Regions from separate parts of the Actinosynnema sp. NPDC002837 genome, predicted to be linked through region 1. Evidence: riboswitches for the same ligand, from Rfam matches in the RefSeq annotation. Region 1 holds a riboswitch; each other region holds the start of a gene.
The links. Region 1 has a riboswitch for glycine ahead of gcvP (aminomethyl-transferring glycine dehydrogenase). Riboswitches for the same ligand answer to the same signal wherever they lie in the genome.
Positions count from the first base shown of each region.

Region 1 (5,679 bases):
AGCAGGTCGCGGCCGGGCAGACGCTCGGCGAGGTGGAGTCGACCAAGAGCGTGTCCGACATCTACGCGCCGCTCGCGGGCGAGGTCGTCGCCCGCAACGACTCGCTCGACCAGCAGCCCGACCTGGTGAACTCCGACCCGTACGGCGAGGGTTGGATGGTGGAATTGCGGCTGGAGGACCCGTCCGCGGTCGACGACCTGCTCGACGCCGCCGCGTACCAGGAGCTGGTGGCACAGGGGTGACGTCGATCTTCCGGCGGCTCTTCGGTCGGTGGGGGAGCCGCTCCTCAGACCAGGGTTCGGGCACGATAGGTTCTAGCGGTCTCGACGGTTCCAGCAGCAGGAGGAGAGCTCAGGTGAGCACGAACGACGGGCCAGGCGTTCCGCCCGAGCAGTCCCCGGAGCGGACCTCCGTTTTCCGGGCCGACTTCCTCGCCGAGGTCGAGGGCGCCGAGGCGCCCGCCCAGGAGCCGGCCGTCGCGGGTGTCGACGCACTGCCCGCCGGTTCGGCGCTGCTCGTGGTCAAGCGCGGCCCCAACGCGGGGTCGAGGTTCCTGCTGGACCGCGACACGACCAGCGCGGGGCGGCACCCCGACAGCGACATCTTCCTCGACGACGTGACGGTCTCCCGCCGCCACGCCGAGTTCCGCCGCGAGGGCGGCGAGTTCGTGGTCATCGACGTGGGCAGCCTCAACGGCACCTACGTCAACCGCGAGCCCGTCGACCAGGCGGTGCTGGCGAACGGCGACGAGGTGCAGATCGGCAAGTTCCGCCTCGTGTTCCTGACCGGTCCGGGCGCCGGGGGCCAGGGGGCCTGAGCGATGGGGCTCCGGTGACGGCGGCCGGGCGGCCACGCGGGGGGTTGAGCATCGGGGCGGTGCTGGCGCAGCTGCGACCCGACTTCCCCGACGTCACCATCTCCAAGATCCGATTCCTGGAGTCGGAGGGCTTGGTCCGCCCGGCGCGCACGGCCTCGGGGTACCGGCAGTTCACGTCCGCCGACGTGGACCGCCTGCGGTACATCCTGTCCGCTCAACGGGACAGGTACCTGCCGCTGAAAGTCATCAAGGAGCAGTTGGACGCGGCCGACCAGGGCGCGTCGAAGGCGATGCGCGCGGTCGACCTCGCACCGGCCGCCGGGCACCGGGTCACCCGCGAGGACCTGCTGGCGCGCGCGGGCATCGAGCCTGGCGTGCTGGCGGACCTGGAGCAGCACGGCCTGATCAGGCCAGGTGCGGGCGGGTTCTACGACCACGAGGCCGTGCAGATCGCCTCGACCGTGCGGGCGATGGCCGAGCACGGCCTGGAGGCCCGGCACCTGCGCCCCTTCCGCGCCGCGGCCGACCGCGAGGTCGGGTTGGTGGAGCAGGTCGTCGGCGCGGCCCACCGCTCACGCGACCGTGACGACGTGGTGCGGGAGTTGGCGGCGCTCTCCGTAACGCTGCACACACTCTTGGTGAAGGTCGGTTTGCGAGAGGTCGTCGGACGACCTGTTTCGCCGAGGTGAACACGTGTCCGCATCGTGATCCGAAGCGGGCGGGCGGTTGCGCACAGGGCCCGCTTGGCGGGTAGCGTCGAAAGAGTACGTGGGGGATCCTCGTTGGTAGCGGGGACGCCAGAATTTCAGCGCGCTGAGGGAGGCGAGACCCGATGAGCGAAATGCGCGTCGTCGGCGTGCGGGTGGAACTGCCCGCCAACCAGCCGATCCTGCTGCTGCGCGAAACCGAGGGCGAACGGTACCTGCCGATCTGGATCGGATCGGTCGAGGCCACGGCGATCGCGTTGGAGCAGCAAGGTGTCCGTCCTGCCCGGCCGTTGACGCACGACCTGCTCAAGGACGTCATCGGAGCCCTCGGCCGGCAGCTGGAGCAGGTGCGGATCACGGACTTGCAGGAAGGCACCTACTTCGCGGAACTCGTCTTCGACGGCGACATCCGCGTGTCCGCGCGGCCGAGCGATTCGGTGGCGCTGGCCCTGCGGATCGGCGTGCCGATCCACGCGGAGGAGTCGGTGCTGGCGGAGGCGGGCCTCATCATCCCGGACGAGCAGGAGGACGAGGTCGAGAAGTTCCGCGAGTTCCTCGACTCCGTATCGCCCGAGGACTTCCGCGGCGCCGACACGTAACCGTCCGCCCCCACCACGCCCTGCCTACCGGCACGGCCCCGGCACACCAGAGCACGCCTCCCCACAGCCGTCCACTGACACGCCCTTGCCCACGCCCTTCCCGAAGGAAGGGCTTCGTGTCATCCCGCCGACCTGGCTCCGCCCTACCGCGCGTGTCAAGGGGGCTGTGCGTCCCTTGCCCGCCCGTCCACCGATGCCTGCCCCCTTGATACGTGTGGTAGCCCGTAGGGAGGTCGGTGGGATGACACGAAACCCGCACCACAACGGACCCGGCGCGTACCCACCCACCCCGCCGTCATCCTGCTGATCTGCCCGTCCGGCGAGGACATGCTTTTCAGCCTGCACGCACCCCCGCCGCACCCCGCCGCACCCCTACCGCCTGGGACCGCACACCACTACCCCGGGCCTCACACCAACCTGCCGCTTGCGGACAAGCGGGTCGGGTGCTTGACAAAACCAGCCCGTCACCGATCCGTCGAACCGCTCTCCACCACGCCCCGCGAAGGGCCGCGCCCAAGGGCCCCACGCCGTCAACGGCCCCTCGCGAGCGTGTGCGGTGCGTTGTGGATCAACCCCGCGTGCCACCTCCAGGTGTCACGCCTCTGGGTTACACAACGTCAACCTTCGTCCGCTAAACGATCACTAAACGTCACCCGAATGGCTTACGACAGGCGACTCTCTCAACCTCAACCTCACGTTGAGGCAAGACACGCCCAGCGCGTCGCGTTGACCTGCCCCCTACCCGGTCTTACCGTCGAACTCAGGTGAATTGCCACGGTGTGATTCGGGCACCGCGGCGGCTTCACGTTGGTCGCCGGTCGTCGTGACCGGACCGAGGGGAGGCAGGCGTGGTCGAGGAAGCGCCCATCCGGGCCGGATCCGGCGAACAGGGTGAGCTGTTCCCGGACTCCTCGCTGCCGGACGAACTGGTCGGGTACCGCGGCCCCGCCGCGTGCCAGATCGCGGGCATCACCTACCGCCAGCTGGACTACTGGGCGCGCACGGGGTTGGTCAACCCGACGATAAGGAGTGCCCACGGCTCCGGCAGCCAACGGCTCTACTCGTTCAAGGACATCCTGGTCCTCAAGGTCGTCAAGCGGCTGCTGGACACCGGTGTCTCGTTGCAGAACATCCGGGTCGCGGTCGACCACCTGCGCCGCCGCGGCGTGCAGGACCTGGCCCGGATCACGCTGTTCAGCGACGGCACCACCGTCTACGAGTGCACGTCGCCGGAAGAGGTGGTCGACCTGCTCCAAGGCGGCCAAGGGGTGTTCGGCATCGCGGTCTCCGGCGCGATGCGGGAGATCAGCGGCACGATCCACGACTTCCCCGCCGAACGCGCGGACGGCGCCGAGATCGTGGAGCCTGCCGACGACGAGCTGTCCCGCCGGCGCCGCACGAGGGCCATCGGCTGACCGCCCGGCGCAAGGCGGCCGGCTGACCGACGTGCTCGCCCGGCGCAACGCGGCCGGCTGACCGGCCCGCACACCCGGCGCAACGCGATGAGATCCACGTCGCGCCGGCGGTACCGCTCACCCACCCGCCGGGTACGATTTCGCGCGTAGTCGCTTTATCCCGTGCGGGAGAGTCCGAGCCAGTCTCGGCGCCGAAGGAGCAAATCCTCCCCGGAACCTCTCAGGCGCAAGGACCGTGCGGGTGAGACGCCTCTGGAAAGCGGGTCGGCCACCACCGACCGACCCCGCCGACGGTGCAAACCCGACAGCCGGGTGAAGCTCTCAGGCGCCCGCCGGGCAGAAGACAGAGGGGGAGGGCAACGGCAGAAGTCTGTCCGGAGCCCTGGAGGCCAGCACCGATGACGCAGGACCGCATCCCCCTCGCCGCACTCGAGCACGGCACCCCGTTCGCCGACCGGCACGTGGGCCCGCGGCCCGCCGAGCTGGCCCGCATCCTCGACGTGATCGGTGTCGGCTCCCTGGAGGAACTGGCGCAGCACGCCGTCCCCGAGTCGATCCGCGAGCGCGACCTGGTGCTGGACCTGCCCGCGCCCGCCACCGAGACCGAGGCGCTGGCCGAGCTGCGCGCCCTCGCCTCCCGCAACCGCCCGATGACGCAGATGATCGGGCTCGGCTACTACGGCACGACCACGCCGCCGGTGATCCGCCGCAACGTGCTGGAGAGCCCCGCCTGGTACACCGCGTACACGCCGTACCAGCCGGAGATCTCCCAGGGCCGCCTCGAAGCCCTGCTGAACTTCCAGACGATGGTCGCCGACCTGACCGGCCTGCCGCTGGCCAACGCCTCGATGCTGGACGAGTCCACCGCGGCCGCCGAGGCCATGACGCTGGTCCGCCGCGCGGGACGGTCCAAATCGAACAAGTTCGTCGTGGACGCCGACACGCTGCCGCAGACGCTGGCCCTCATCGAGACGCGCGCCGAGCCGCTGGGCATCGAGATCGTGACCGCCGACCTGTCGCAGGGCATCGAGGGCCTCGGCCTCGGCGGCGACTTCTTCGGCGTGCTGCTGTCCTACCCCGGCGCGTCCGGCGTGGTGCGCGACCACGCGGCGGTCGTCGAGGAGATCCACAAGGCGGGCGCGCAGGCCGTGGTCGCCGCCGACCTGCTGGCGTTGACGCTGCTGCGCCCGCCCGGCGAGATCGGCGCGGACGTCGTCATCGGCACCACGCAGCGCTTCGGCGTGCCGATCGGGTTCGGCGGGCCGCACGCGGGCTACATGGCCGTGCGCCAGGGCTTGGAGCGGCAGCTGCCCGGCCGGCTCGTCGGCGTGTCCGTGGACGCGGACGGCTCGCTCGCCTACCGCCTCGCCCTGCAGACGCGCGAGCAGCACATCCGCCGGGAGAAGGCGACCAGCAACATCTGCACCGCTCAGGTCCTGCTGGCGGTGATCGCGTCGATGTACGCGGTGTACCACGGTCCGGAAGGGCTGAAGGCGATCGCGACCCGCGCCCACCGGATGGCGACCGTGCTGGCCGCCGGCCTGCTGGAGGGCGGCGTCGAGATCGTGCACGGCGAGTTCTTCGACACCGTGCGCGCCCGCGTCGAAGGACGTGCCGCCGCCGTCGTCTCCGCCGCGCGCGACCTCGGCGTGAACCTGTGGCAGGTCGACGACGACGTGGTGTCCATCGCGTGCGACGAGACCACCACGCGCGAGCACCTGGTCGCGGTGTGGAAGGCGTTCGGCGTGACCGTCGCGGACGTGGACGGCCTGGACGCCGACACCGCCGACGGCATCCCCGCGGACCTGCGCCGCACCAGCGACTACCTGACCCACCCGGTGTTCCACTCGCACCGCTCCGAGACCGCGCTGCTGCGCTACCTGCGCGCGCTGTCGGACAAGGACGTCGCGCTGGACCGCAGCATGATCCCGCTGGGCTCGTGCACGATGAAGCTCAACGCCACGGCCGAGATGGAGCCGATCACGTGGCCGGAGTTCGCCGACCTGCACCCGTTCGCGCCCGCGTCGGACGCCGACGGGCTGCTGAGCATCGTCGGTGACCTGGAGCGGTGGCTGGCCGAGGTCACCGGGTACGACGCGGTGTCGTTGCAGCCGAACGCGGGCAGCCAGGGCGAGTTCGCG
Region 1 covers NZ_JBEOVG010000154.1:4,149-9,827, forward strand. Annotated here, with positions in the region: gene gcvH (glycine cleavage system protein GcvH) at 1-242, shown strand, start outside; gene garA (glycogen accumulation regulator GarA) at 356-817, shown strand; gene ftsR (transcriptional regulator FtsR) at 832-1,506, shown strand; gene ABTZ99_RS43560 (bifunctional nuclease family protein) at 1,650-2,123, shown strand; gene ABTZ99_RS43565 (MerR family transcriptional regulator) at 2,972-3,538, shown strand; glycine riboswitch at 3,694-3,784, shown strand; gene gcvP (aminomethyl-transferring glycine dehydrogenase) at 3,937-5,679, shown strand, end outside.

Region 2 (5,679 bases), on a different contig from region 1:
CGGGTGCAGGCCCGCCGCCACGAGGCCGGCGAAGTGCGCCATGTCCACCATCAGGTAGGCGTCCACCGAGTCGGCGATCCGGCGGAACTCGGCGAAGTCCAGCTGGCGCGGGTACGCCGACCAGCCGGCCACGATCAGCTTCGGCCGGTGCTCGGTCGCCAGCCGCTCCACCTCGGCCATGTCGACGCGGCCGTCGGCCTCCGACACGTGGTAGGGCACCACGTTGTAGAGCTTGCCGGAGAAGTTGATCCGCATGCCGTGCGTGAGGTGGCCGCCGTGCGCGAGGTCCAGGCCCAGGATCGTGTCGCCCGGCTGGAGCAGGGCGAACATCGCGCACGCGTTGGCCTGCGCGCCCGAGTGCGGCTGCACGTTCGCGAAACCGGCGCCGAACAGCTCCTTCACCCGCTCGATCGCCAGCCGCTCGATCACGTCGACGTGCTCGCAGCCGCCGTAGTAGCGCCGGCCGGGGTAGCCCTCGGCGTACTTGTTCGTCAGCACCGACCCCTGCGCCTGGAGCACCGACACCGGCGTGAAGTTCTCCGAGGCGATCATCTCCAGCGTGCTCTGCTGCCGGTGCAGCTCGGCGGCGACGGCGTTCGCGACCTCCGGGTCGAACTCCGCGAGGGAGGTGGTGAAGTGCTCGGACATGTGTGGGGTCTCCCTTACGAGGTGCGCTTGTAGAAGGGCAGTGCGACGACTTCGACCGGCTCGTGCTTGCCGCGGACGTCCACCGACAGCCGGGTGCCGGGCTCGGTGTTGCCGACGGCCACGTACGCCATCGCCACCGAGTAGCCCAGGGTCGGCGACAACGCGCCGCTGGTCACCTCGCCGATCCGGGCGCCCGAGGCGTCCAGCACGGGGTAGCCGTGCCGCGGCGCGCGGCGCGAGGCGGTCTTCAGGCCGACCAGGACCTCCTCGACGCCCCGCTCGGCGACGGCGGCCAGCGCGTCGCGGCCGACGAAGTCGCCCGGCTTGTCCAGCTTCACCACGCGGCCGAGGTTCGCCTGGAACGGCGTGCGGTCGCGGCCGAGCTCGTTGCCGTACAGCGGCATGCCCGCCTCCAGCCGCAGCGTGTCGCGGCAGCCGAGGCCGGCGGGCTTGAGGTCGTGCGGCGCGCCCGCCTCCAGCAGGGCCCGCCAGACGTGCGCGGCGTCGTCCGGCGCGACGAACAGCTCGAAGCCGTCCTCGCCGGTGTAGCCGGTGCGGGCCAGCAGCACGGGCTTGCCCGCGACCTCGGTCGGGTACGACGCGTAGTACTTCACCGCGGCCAGGTCGGTCGACGTGAGGCCGGCGAGGATGGCGGTGGCCTTCGGGCCCTGCACGGCGAGCAGCGCGTAGTCGGTCGACTTGTCCGCGACCACCGCGTCGAAGCCCTTCGCCCGCTCGACCAGGGCCTCGTGCACGACGGCGGCGTTCGAGGCGTTGGCGACGACGAGGTACTCCTCATCACCCGTGCGGTACACGATCAGGTCGTCGATGACGCCACCGTCGGCCTCGCAGATCATCGTGTACCGGGCGCGGCCGACGCCGATCGCGGACGCGTGGCCGACCAGGGCGTGGTCGAGAGCGGCGCCCGCCTCCGGGCCGGTGAGCAGGATCTCACCCATGTGGGTCAGGTCGAACAGGCCCGCCGACGTGCGCACCGCGTGGTGCTCGGCCAGCTCGCTGTCGTAGCGCAGCGGCATCCGCCAGCCCGCGAAGTCGGTGAACATGGCGCCCAGCGCCTCGTGTTCGGCGTGCAGGGGCGTGCGGCGGCTTTCCATCAGGCGGGCCCTCCCTGGGTGCGGACATGCCGATGGGCCGACCGGTCGGGTCGACGGGCGGGCACGTCCGAGCGATTCACGAGCGAAAGGATGACACGGTCCACCGGAGACTCCTCGTCGAGTGAGCCTCCCCCTCTGCCATGAGCCTGAGAGCTTCACCACCCGGTGGGGGCGGCTTGCACCGTGGGCGAGGCGCACCGGGGTGCGCCTGCTTTCCAGAGTTGCCTTCGTCGCGCGGTACCTGTGCCTGAGAGATTCCGGGGAGGAGTTGCTCCTTCGGCGCCCCGCTGGGGGACTCTCCCGCGCGACATCGACGGCCGTGTTCAGTTGGTACCGCCAGACGCTAGGGGTGCCCGGCGGGCGGGGTCAACCCCGGTCACAGGCTCTTCTCGGCCCGGACGCTCTCGACCACCTTGCGCTCGGCGTAGAACGACACGAACGGGATCGTGCCCGCGAGCAGCACCAGCACCGTGCCCTTGATCGACCAGCGGGCCTTGAGCGCGAGGTCGACGGTGAGCACCAGGTAGACCGCGTAGAGGAAGCCGTGCACCGGGCCGACGACCTGCATCATGCCCTCGCTGTCGCCCGCGTACTTGGCGATCATCGCGACCACGAGCAGCAGCAGGCCGACACCGACCACGTAAGCCATGAACCGGAACCTGGTCAACGCGCCGCTCATCGCCCTACCTTCGCTCACCGCTGGTCCCGCGCGTTGAGTTCGGCGAGCATGCGGTTGTAGGCCGCGAGCTCTTCGTCCTCGTCGTCCCGCACGGGCGCTCTGACGGGCTCAACGGTAACTACCGGCCGCGGCGGCGCGGCCACCGGCTCCGGCGCGGCCTCGGCGGCGGCGTCCGCCGTCCCGGCGGCGGCCTCGGCCTTGCGGCGGGCGTCCAGCCTGCGGATGCGCCACACCATGAACGCGGGGAAGAGGCCGAACAGCGGCCACTGGAACACGTAGCCGAGGTTCTGGAACGTGCCACCGGCCTCGGAGAACCGCTCCCACTGCCAGTAGGCCAGGCCGCAGCACACGACCAGCGACGCCAGGCAGACGGCCGCGATGGCCAGGCGCTGGGGGGTGATGAGGCCTCGCACGCCTCAAGAGTACTTCGTGCGTCGCACGAGGCTGGGGCTCCCCGCACGGGAGCCCGCACCTCGACGGCAAGGGCTCCTCGACCGCAGGAGCCCGCCCCGACTCGTCGGACCTAGGCCACGCCGTCCCGGCGTTGCCTCTGCAACCTGGCCACGCACCAGGCCGCCGCACTACCCCGACGCAGGTGCTGGAGCACCGTCATCGGGCCGAGGCGACGACCGAGGTCGGCGGGCGAGAGCCCGGCCGCCCGGTAGTCCAGAGCGCGCTGGTCCAACGGGCTGATGCCCGCGTCCCACCACTGCTCCGCCTCGGACAGGTCGCCGACCAGCTGCCAGTAGCTGGCGGCCGCGGCGAGCAGGGGCTCGGGCACCTCGGGCGCCCGCTTCCGCATCGCCGCCACGTACGCCGGATCCGCGGACTCGACCTTCACCAGGCCGCGGGGACCGCCATTCGCCCGCTGCACCGGGATCCCCGGCGCGGACGGCGGGGCTTCCGCGAGCCACGCGTCCTTGATCCGGTTCACCTCCTGCAGCTCGGCGTCGTCCGAGCGCTCAGCCGCCCACTGCCGCAACAGCTCGTCGACTCCGGAGTCCTCGACCATTCTGCCTCCTCATCGGTCGAAGATCAGCCAATGCGACGCACCGTATTAGCGGGTACCGACAACCGCTAGACCCTGGTTTGTCTAAAACCCTGTTACCAGGGCGTTATAGCCCTCATTCCACCCGTACGGTGCAACGTTCGGGGCGCATAGTCACCGATCGTGACCGCATTGAGCGGGAGTACGCGGGGTTACCGCGGGACCTCTAGGCGAACAGGCTGCGGACGAAGGTGATGATCGACTCGGCGCCGGACTGGAGCCACCCGAGCGCGGTCCTCACCGCCTCGGCGGACTCGTTCGGCTGGGTGATCAGGAGGAACAGCACCAGCGCGACCGCCGCCAGCGTCACCACCTTCTTGACGTTCACTGATCGGTCTCCGTCCGTGTCACTGGGCAGGGCGGCCGAGCGCCGCTCCGGTCGTGTCAACGGCCATGGTCCCTCATTCACCCGGATGATGACGATCGAACCCGCCGCCATCCCTCGACCGGTCGCACGAACACCACGCAACCACGCCTGGGTCGCACGGAGAGTCACCCGAACGGACGATCAAGGGGACCGGTGGTCCCGCCGATCACCAAGGTACGGGCGCTCGCCCACCCCCCTGGCACGGACACCGAGGTTCTTCAGACACTGCCACCTCTGCACAGCCCATCACCTGATTGCGCCGACGCACGCACCGAGCGTGACAAAGGCCGCTCGCGGCTGCCACTCATTTCCGGTACCCCTTCAGGTGATTTCCCTTGCCTTTTTCCGGCCCGATCGGGTCCGCGCCCGCGGGTCCGTCACCCGATCACGCCGGACCGCCGGAGCCCGGCGATCTCGTCCTCGCCCAGCCCCAGCCCGGCCAGCACCTCGGCCGTGTGCTCGCCGACGGCGGGCGGCGGACCGGGCGTGGCCGCGGGCGTCCGCCCGAACCGCGGCGCGGGCGCGGGCTGCGCCACCCCGTCCACCTCGACGAACGTCCCCCGCTCGGCGTTGTGCCCGTGCTTCGGCGCCTCACCGGGCGCCAGCACGGGCGCGAGGCACGCGTCGGTGCCCTCAGCGAGCGCGGCCCACTCGTCCCTGGTCCGGGTCGCCACCGCCGCGGCGATGCGGGCCCGCAGCTCCGGCCAGTTCGCCGGGTCGTGCCGCCCGGGCAGCCCGGCGTCGGCGAGCCCGAGCACGGCCAGCAGCTCGGCGTAGAACTTCTCCTCCAGCGCCCCGATGCCGACGAACCGGCCGTCGGCCGCCTCGTACACGTCGTAGAACGGCGCGCCGCCGTCGAGCAGGTTCGTCCCGCGCGCGCCCGACCAGGCGCCCACCGACGACATCCCGTGCAGGAACGTGGTCAGCAGCGCCGCGCCGTCGACCATCGCCGCGTCCACCACCTGCCCCCGCCCGGACCGCTCCCGCTCGTACAGCGCGGCCAGCACGCCGAGCGCCAGCAGCAGCCCGCCACCGCCGAAGTCGCCGACGACGTTGAGCGGCACGGTCGGCGGCGCGCCCGCCCGGCCGATCGGCTCCAGCGCGCCCGCCACCGCGATGTAGTTGATGTCGTGCCCGGCGCGGTCGGCCAGCGGCCCGTCCTGGCCCCAGCCGGTCATCCGCCCGTAGACCAGGCGCGGGTTGCGGGCCAGGCACTGCGCCGGGCCGATGCCCAGCCGTTCGGTCACGCCCGGCCGGAAGCCCTCGACCAGCACGTCCGACTCCGCGACCAGGCGCAGCACCAGCTCGGCGCCCTCGGGTCGGCGCACGTCCACCCCGATCGAGCGCCGGCCGCGGCCGAGCAGGGGCACCTCCGTGCCGCCGCCGACGCGGTCCACCCGGACCACGGACGCGCCGAGGTCGGCCAGCACCATGCAGCCGAACGGCGCGGGCGCGAGGCCGGCCAGCTCGACGACCTTCAACCCCTCCAGCGGCCCCGGCACTAGAGCGACCTCGCGATGATTTCCTTCATGATCTCGTTCGTCCCGCCGTAGATCTTCTGCACGCGCGCGTCCGCCCACGCGCGCGCGATCGGGTACTCGGCCATGTAGCCGTAGCCGCCGAACAGCTGCACGCACTCGTCCACGACCTGGCACAGCCGTTCGGTGGCCCACCACTTGGCCATCGCCGCGGTGGGCACGTCGAGGCGGCCCGCCAGGTGCTCCTGCACGCACTCGTCCACGAAAGCCCTGGTCACGCGGGCCTCGGTGGCGCACTCGGCGAGCTTGAACCGGGTGTTCTGGAACTTGATCAGCTCCCGGCC
Region 2 covers NZ_JBEOVG010000002.1:192,593-198,271, reverse strand. Annotated here, with positions in the region: gene glyA (serine hydroxymethyltransferase) at 1-648, opposite strand, end outside; gene gcvT (glycine cleavage system aminomethyltransferase GcvT) at 663-1,763, opposite strand; glycine riboswitch at 1,892-1,987, opposite strand; glycine riboswitch at 1,989-2,076, opposite strand; gene ABTZ99_RS02340 (DUF3817 domain-containing protein) at 2,140-2,442, opposite strand; gene ABTZ99_RS02335 (hypothetical protein) at 2,457-2,855, opposite strand; gene ABTZ99_RS02330 (helix-turn-helix transcriptional regulator) at 2,966-3,454, opposite strand; gene ABTZ99_RS02325 (hypothetical protein) at 3,657-3,818, opposite strand; gene ABTZ99_RS02320 (CaiB/BaiF CoA transferase family protein) at 4,235-5,359, opposite strand; gene ABTZ99_RS02315 (acyl-CoA dehydrogenase family protein) at 5,359-5,679, opposite strand, start outside.
Region 2: linked by a shared signal. The riboswitch ahead of gcvT (glycine cleavage system aminomethyltransferase GcvT) and the one ahead of gcvP (aminomethyl-transferring glycine dehydrogenase) in region 1 are both predicted to bind glycine.

Region 3 (5,679 bases), on a different contig from region 1:
CTGGTTGAGCGGGCCGTCTTTCTTTCGCCGAAGGGCCCCGCTCACAGCACGTGAGCGGGGCCCTTCGCGGTGGGTCCTCAGAAGTCGAGCGGCGTGTGGGTCATCCCGTGCGCCTGCGCGACCGGCAGGTTGGTCAGCAGGCCCTCGTGCGCGTTCAGGCCGAGCGCCAGCGACGCGTCCGCCCGCAGCGCCGCCTCCCAGCCCTGGTCGGCCAGCGCGACGGCGTACGGCAGCGTCACGTTGGTCAGCGCGTAGGTCGACGTCCGCGGCACGGCGCCGGGCATGTTCGCCACGCAGTAGAAGACGGTGTCGTGCACCTGGTAGGTCGGGTCGGCGTGCGTGGTCGGGCGCGAGTCGGCGAAGCAGCCGCCCTGGTCGATCGCGATGTCCACCAGGACGGAGCCGGGCTTCATGTCGGCGACCAGCTCGTTGCTCACCAGCTTCGGCGCCTTCGCGCCGGGCACCAGCACCGCGCCGATGACCAGGTCGGCCTCGCGGACGGCCTGCTCGACGGAGTACCGGTTGGACGTCACGGTGCGCAGGCGGCCCTGGTAGAGGGCGTCGATGTGGCGCAGCCGGTCCACGTTGGTGTCCAGGATCTGCACGTCCGCGCCCATGCCGACGGCGATCGCCGCCGCGTTCAGGCCCGCCACGCCGCCGCCGATCACGACCACCCGCGCCGGGTGCACGCCGGGCACGCCGCCGGGCAGCACGCCGCGCCCGCCGGACGGCTTCATCAGCGAGAACGCGCCCACCTGCGGCGCGAGCCTGCCCGCCACCTCGGACATCGGCGCCAGCAGCGGCAGCGCGCCGTTCGCGGTCTGCACGGTCTCGTAGGCGACGGCGGTGGTGCCCGAGTCCAGCAGCGCCTGCGTCAGCGGCCGGTCGGCGGCCAGGTGCAGGTACGTGAACAGGACCTGGCCCTTGCGCAGCCGCGGGTACTCCTCGGCGATCGGCTCCTTCACCTTGAGCACCAGGTCGCCCTCGGCCCACACGTCGTCCGCGCCCGCCAGCACCTTCGCGCCCGCGGCCAGGTACTCCTCGTCGGTGATGGCCGAACCGAGGCCCGCGCCGGCCTCGACCACCACGTCGTGGCCGCGCTGCGTCAGCTCGTGCGCGCCCGCCGGGGTCAGCGCGACGCGGTACTCGTGGTTCTTGATCTCGCGGGGGACGGCGATCCGCACGGTGGGCTCCTTCGGCCGTTGTTACACCAAAGGTCCGGTAACGGGTATTCGGTGTCATCGTGCGGCCGGCACGAACGCACCCTTGCGCCACTGTGCTGATCGAACAAGCCCGACGGTGCGTTGACACCCGTCGGGCCCGGCACCTAGCGTGCGGGCCAACCAACTGAACATCGGCCGCGGCGCGCCAGGAGCGCCGGAACCCGCGCGGGAGAGACCTCGGTGAACGTGCCGGGGCGCCGAAGGAGCAAGTACCCCGCACACTCTCAGGCAGCGAGAACCGCTCGGGTGAGGCGACTCTGGAAAGCGCGCAAGTCCGCGCACCCACGGTGCAAGCCGCCGCTCCGGCGTCGGTGAAGCTCTCAGGTCCCAGGACAGAGTGGGGCTCTGGTGGACCTTGCCGTGAGGGAGCGCTGTCGTGACTTTTCCGGACAACCTGCTGTACACGCCCGAGCACGAGTGGGTGGACTGGGCGCCGGGTACCCAGGAGCCCGTGGCGGTCGGCATCACGTCGTACGCGGCGGAGTCGTTGGGTGACATCGTGTTCGTGGAGCTGCCCGAGGTCGGCGCCGTGGTGAAGTCGGGCGAGGTGTGCGGCGAGCTGGAGTCGACCAAGTCGGTCAGCGACCTGTACGCGCCGATCAGCGGCGAGGTGGTCGAGGTCAACCGGGCCGCGGTCGACGACCCGTCGTTGATCAACAACGACCCGTACGGGGCCGGGTGGCTGTTCAAGGTGGCCGTGACGGACGCGTCCGGGTTGCTGACCGCGGCGAAGTACGCGGAACTGACCGGGGACTGACGTCATGGCGATCAGCGTGTTCGACCTGTTCTCCGTGGGCATCGGACCGTCGAGCTCGCACACGGTGGGCCCGATGCGCGCGGCGATGATGTTCGCGCAACGGCTGCGGCCCTCGTTGGCCTCGGTCGACCGGGTGCACGTGGAGCTGTTCGGGTCGCTCGGCGCGACCGGGCACGGGCACGGCAGCCCGAAGGCGGTGGTGCTGGGCCTGGAGGGCAGCCGGCCGGAGGAGGTCGACCCGGAGGAGGCCGAGCGGCGGCTGGCGGAAATCCGGGCCACCAGGCGGCTGCGGCTGGCCGGGGTGCGGGAGATCGCGTTCACCGAGGACGCCGATCTGGTGATGCACCGGCGGAAGTCGTTGCCGCTGCACCCCAACGGCATGAGCTTCACCGCCCACTCGGGTGACGTCGTGGTCGACTCGGCGGTGTACTACTCCGTCGGCGGCGGGTTCGTGGTGGACGACACGGCCACCGGGGCGGACCGGATCAAGCCCGACGAGACGCCGGTCGGGCACCCGTTCCGGACCGGTGACGAGCTGCTGGCGCGGTGCCGGGAGACCGGGCTGTCGATCAGCGAGGTGATGCTGGCCAACGAGCGGTCGTGGCGCGACGAGGAGTCGGTGCGCTCGGGGCTGCTGCGCATCTGGGACGTGATGCAGGAGTGCGTCGAGCGCGGCTGCACGCGGACCGGGGTGCTGCCCGGCGGCTTGAAGGTGCGGCGGCGGGCGGCCGAGATGCGGCAGCGGATGGCCGCCGAGCACTACGCCACGGACCCGTTGCGGGTGATGGACTGGGTGACCCTGTTCGCGCTGGCGGTGAACGAGGAGAACGCCGCGGGTGGCCGCGTGGTGACCGCGCCGACCAACGGCGCGGCCGGCATCGTGCCCGCGGTGCTGCACTACTACACCCGCTTCGTGCCGGGCGCGTCCGACGACGGTGTGGTGCGGTTCCTGCTGACGGCGGGTGCGGTCGGCGTGCTGTTCAAGGAGAACGCGTCGATCTCCGGAGCCGAGGTCGGGTGCCAGGGCGAGGTCGGCTCGGCGTGCTCGATGGCGGCCGGCGGGCTGGCCGAGGTGCTGGGTGGCACGCCGGAGCAGGTGGAGAACGCGGCCGAGATCGCCATGGAGCACAACCTGGGGCTGACGTGCGACCCGATCGGGGGACTGGTGCAGATCCCGTGCATCGAGCGCAACGCGTTGGCGTCGATCAAGGCGATCACGGCGGCGCGGATGGCGTTGCGCGGCGACGGCTCCCACTTCGTGTCGCTGGACAAGGTCATCAAGACCATGCGTGAGACGGGCAAGGACATGAAGGTCAAGTACAAGGAGACCGCGCGCGGCGGCCTGGCCGTGAACGTCATCGAGTGCTGATAACCGGCCGCTGACCAGGGCGGATGGCTTCCATCGCTGCTCGATGGTTCTCGCCACTGCCTGACGTCCCACGGCCTGGAGACGGCCTGATCTTGAGCCGCACCTGACGGGCTCCACCTCGTAACGCGGGGTGGAGCCCGTTCGCGCGTCTTCGGCCTGAACCTCGATGCCGCACAACACTTCTCGACCACGCGATCGTCCCGACTGCTGCTGCTGCCAGCTGTCGCGCCCTCAGGTCGGCGCGCCTTGATCCAGCACAGCAGAATTCAGCAGCGGCTACGGGAGGAGGTTCACGCCGTCGTGAGCGCGAGTGTGCAATTCGGACTCGAACGCGTCGGTTACTCGCACCGCGTAGGCCGGTGACATCGCTTCGCGGACTTCGTCCAGCGTCATCCAACGAACCTCGGCTGCTTCGGTGGTGGCCTGGTCGGGCTCGTCCAGCGGGGTGCAGCGGTAGACCAAGGCCACGATGGCGCGTCGCATGTTCTTGTAGACGCCGGTCAAGCGTTCGACCTGGACCGAGATGCCGGTCTCCTCAAGGACCTCTCGCCTGAGGCCGTCTTCGAACGTCTCGGCCGGCTCGAGCACTCCGCCGGGTGGCTCCCAGTGGCCGTTGTCCCTGCGCCGGATGACGAGCACCTGCCCCGAATCGTTGACCACGACTCCGGCGACGCTGACCGAATGGCGGGGTGTGCGGCCCATTCTTCCGGTTTCCTTGATCTTCGCGAGGGTGCTGCTCCGCTGTGACGGCCTGGGGACGGCCAGTAAGACGTCTTGGCGGCATTCGTGCTGGTCAGGGTGTTGCGCAATGAAGGTCAAGGACAAGGAGACGGCCCGCGGCGGCCTCGCCGTGAACGTCATCGAGTGCTGAACCGAGGCCGGGGCTGCCCTTGCGGAGGGCGGGCCCGGCCTCGGTCACCCCGACCAGCCCGGCATGGTCAGCTCGTCGTCGTGGACCGCCCACGCGGGCGGGCCTTCGGGTGCGGCGAGGACGTCGACGCCGTACGGGAGGTAGTCGTTCGTCGTGTGCCGGGCGGTGAAGCCGACGGCGGTCAGGATGGTGATGACGGCGTCGGCCATGGCCTGCGACACGGCTCCCTGCCGGTGCAGGGCCGGGTGGTCCAGGTGCTTGTGGCGCAGGGCGTCGACCGCCACCCGGCTGAGCCGGGGGCTGGGCCGCCAGTCCGCGTGCACCACGCCGTCGTCCGGCTCCCACATGGTCACCCGGACCGTGACGCCGCACTGCAGGTCCGGCGCCAGCCCCTCGTGCGACAGGGGCAGGCCGGCGGCGGCCAGTTCGTCGCGCGCCTGCCGGGCCAGGCGCTCCAACTCCGCCCGCGCGGTCAAGGCAGCACCGACTCGATGGCCTTGACGACCGCCTCGTCCTCCGGCTCGGTCCGCGGCCGGAACCGGGCGACGACTTCGCCGGACGGGGCGAGCAGGAACTTCTCGAAGTTCCACTGCACGTCGCCGGCCGCGCCGTCGAGGTCCGCGAACGACGTCAGCTCGGCGTACAGCGGGTGCCGGGACGGGCCGTTCACCTCGACCTTCTCGAACAGCGGGAACGTCACGCCGTACGTGGTGGAGCAGAACGTGGCGATCTCCTCCGCCGTGCCCGGCTCCTGCCCGGCGAACTGGTTGCACGGGAACCCGACCACGGAGAACCCCTGCCCCGCGAACCGCTCCTGCAACCGCTCCAAGCCCTGGTACTGCGGCGTCAGCCCGCACTTCGAGGCGACGTTCACCACCAGCAAGGCCTTGCCCTCCAACGCGCCCAGGCTCGACGGCTCACCGGACAGCGTGCGCAGCGGGATGTCGTGGATGCTCATGGCTGCGAGGCTACGTGCCGCTCGACGAGCGCCCGCAGGGCCGCCATCTCCGCCGCCAGCGCGGCCCGCCCCGCCGCCGTCACGCCGACCCACGTCCGCGGCCGCTTGCCGTCGTACCCCTTCTCCACGGCCACCAGCCCGGCCTCCTCCAGCACGGCGATGTGCCGCGACAGGTTGCCCGCCGTCAGCTCCAAAGTGGACCGCAGGTAGCCGAACTCGACCCGCTTCGCCTCCGCCGCCACGGTGAGGATGCCCAGCCGGTGCCTCTGGTGCACCACGTCGTCCAGCGACGCGGTGGGGTGCTCAGCCACGCCGCAAGCCCACCACACCGCCCACGAGGAGCACCAACCCGGGCAGCACGACCACGCTGCCCAACGACCACGTGCCGGGGTCGACCGCGGCCGGCGGCGTGAAGCCGGCCGACACGCACAGCGCGACCAGGTACCCCGCCGTGATGGTGGTGAACCGGGTGCTGCGCTCCACCGCCGCCAGCACCACCAG
Region 3 covers NZ_JBEOVG010000063.1:22,002-27,680, reverse strand. Annotated here, with positions in the region: gene ald (alanine dehydrogenase) at 78-1,184, opposite strand; glycine riboswitch at 1,380-1,474, shown strand; gene gcvH (glycine cleavage system protein GcvH) at 1,600-1,980, shown strand; gene ABTZ99_RS31690 (L-serine ammonia-lyase) at 1,985-3,349, shown strand; gene ABTZ99_RS31685 (NUDIX hydrolase) at 3,626-4,051, opposite strand; gene ABTZ99_RS31680 (hypothetical protein) at 4,265-4,696, opposite strand; gene ABTZ99_RS31675 (glutathione peroxidase) at 4,693-5,178, opposite strand; gene ABTZ99_RS31670 (transcriptional regulator) at 5,175-5,489, opposite strand; gene ABTZ99_RS31665 (hypothetical protein) at 5,482-5,679, opposite strand, start outside.
Region 3: linked by a shared signal. The riboswitch ahead of gcvH (glycine cleavage system protein GcvH) and the one ahead of gcvP (aminomethyl-transferring glycine dehydrogenase) in region 1 are both predicted to bind glycine.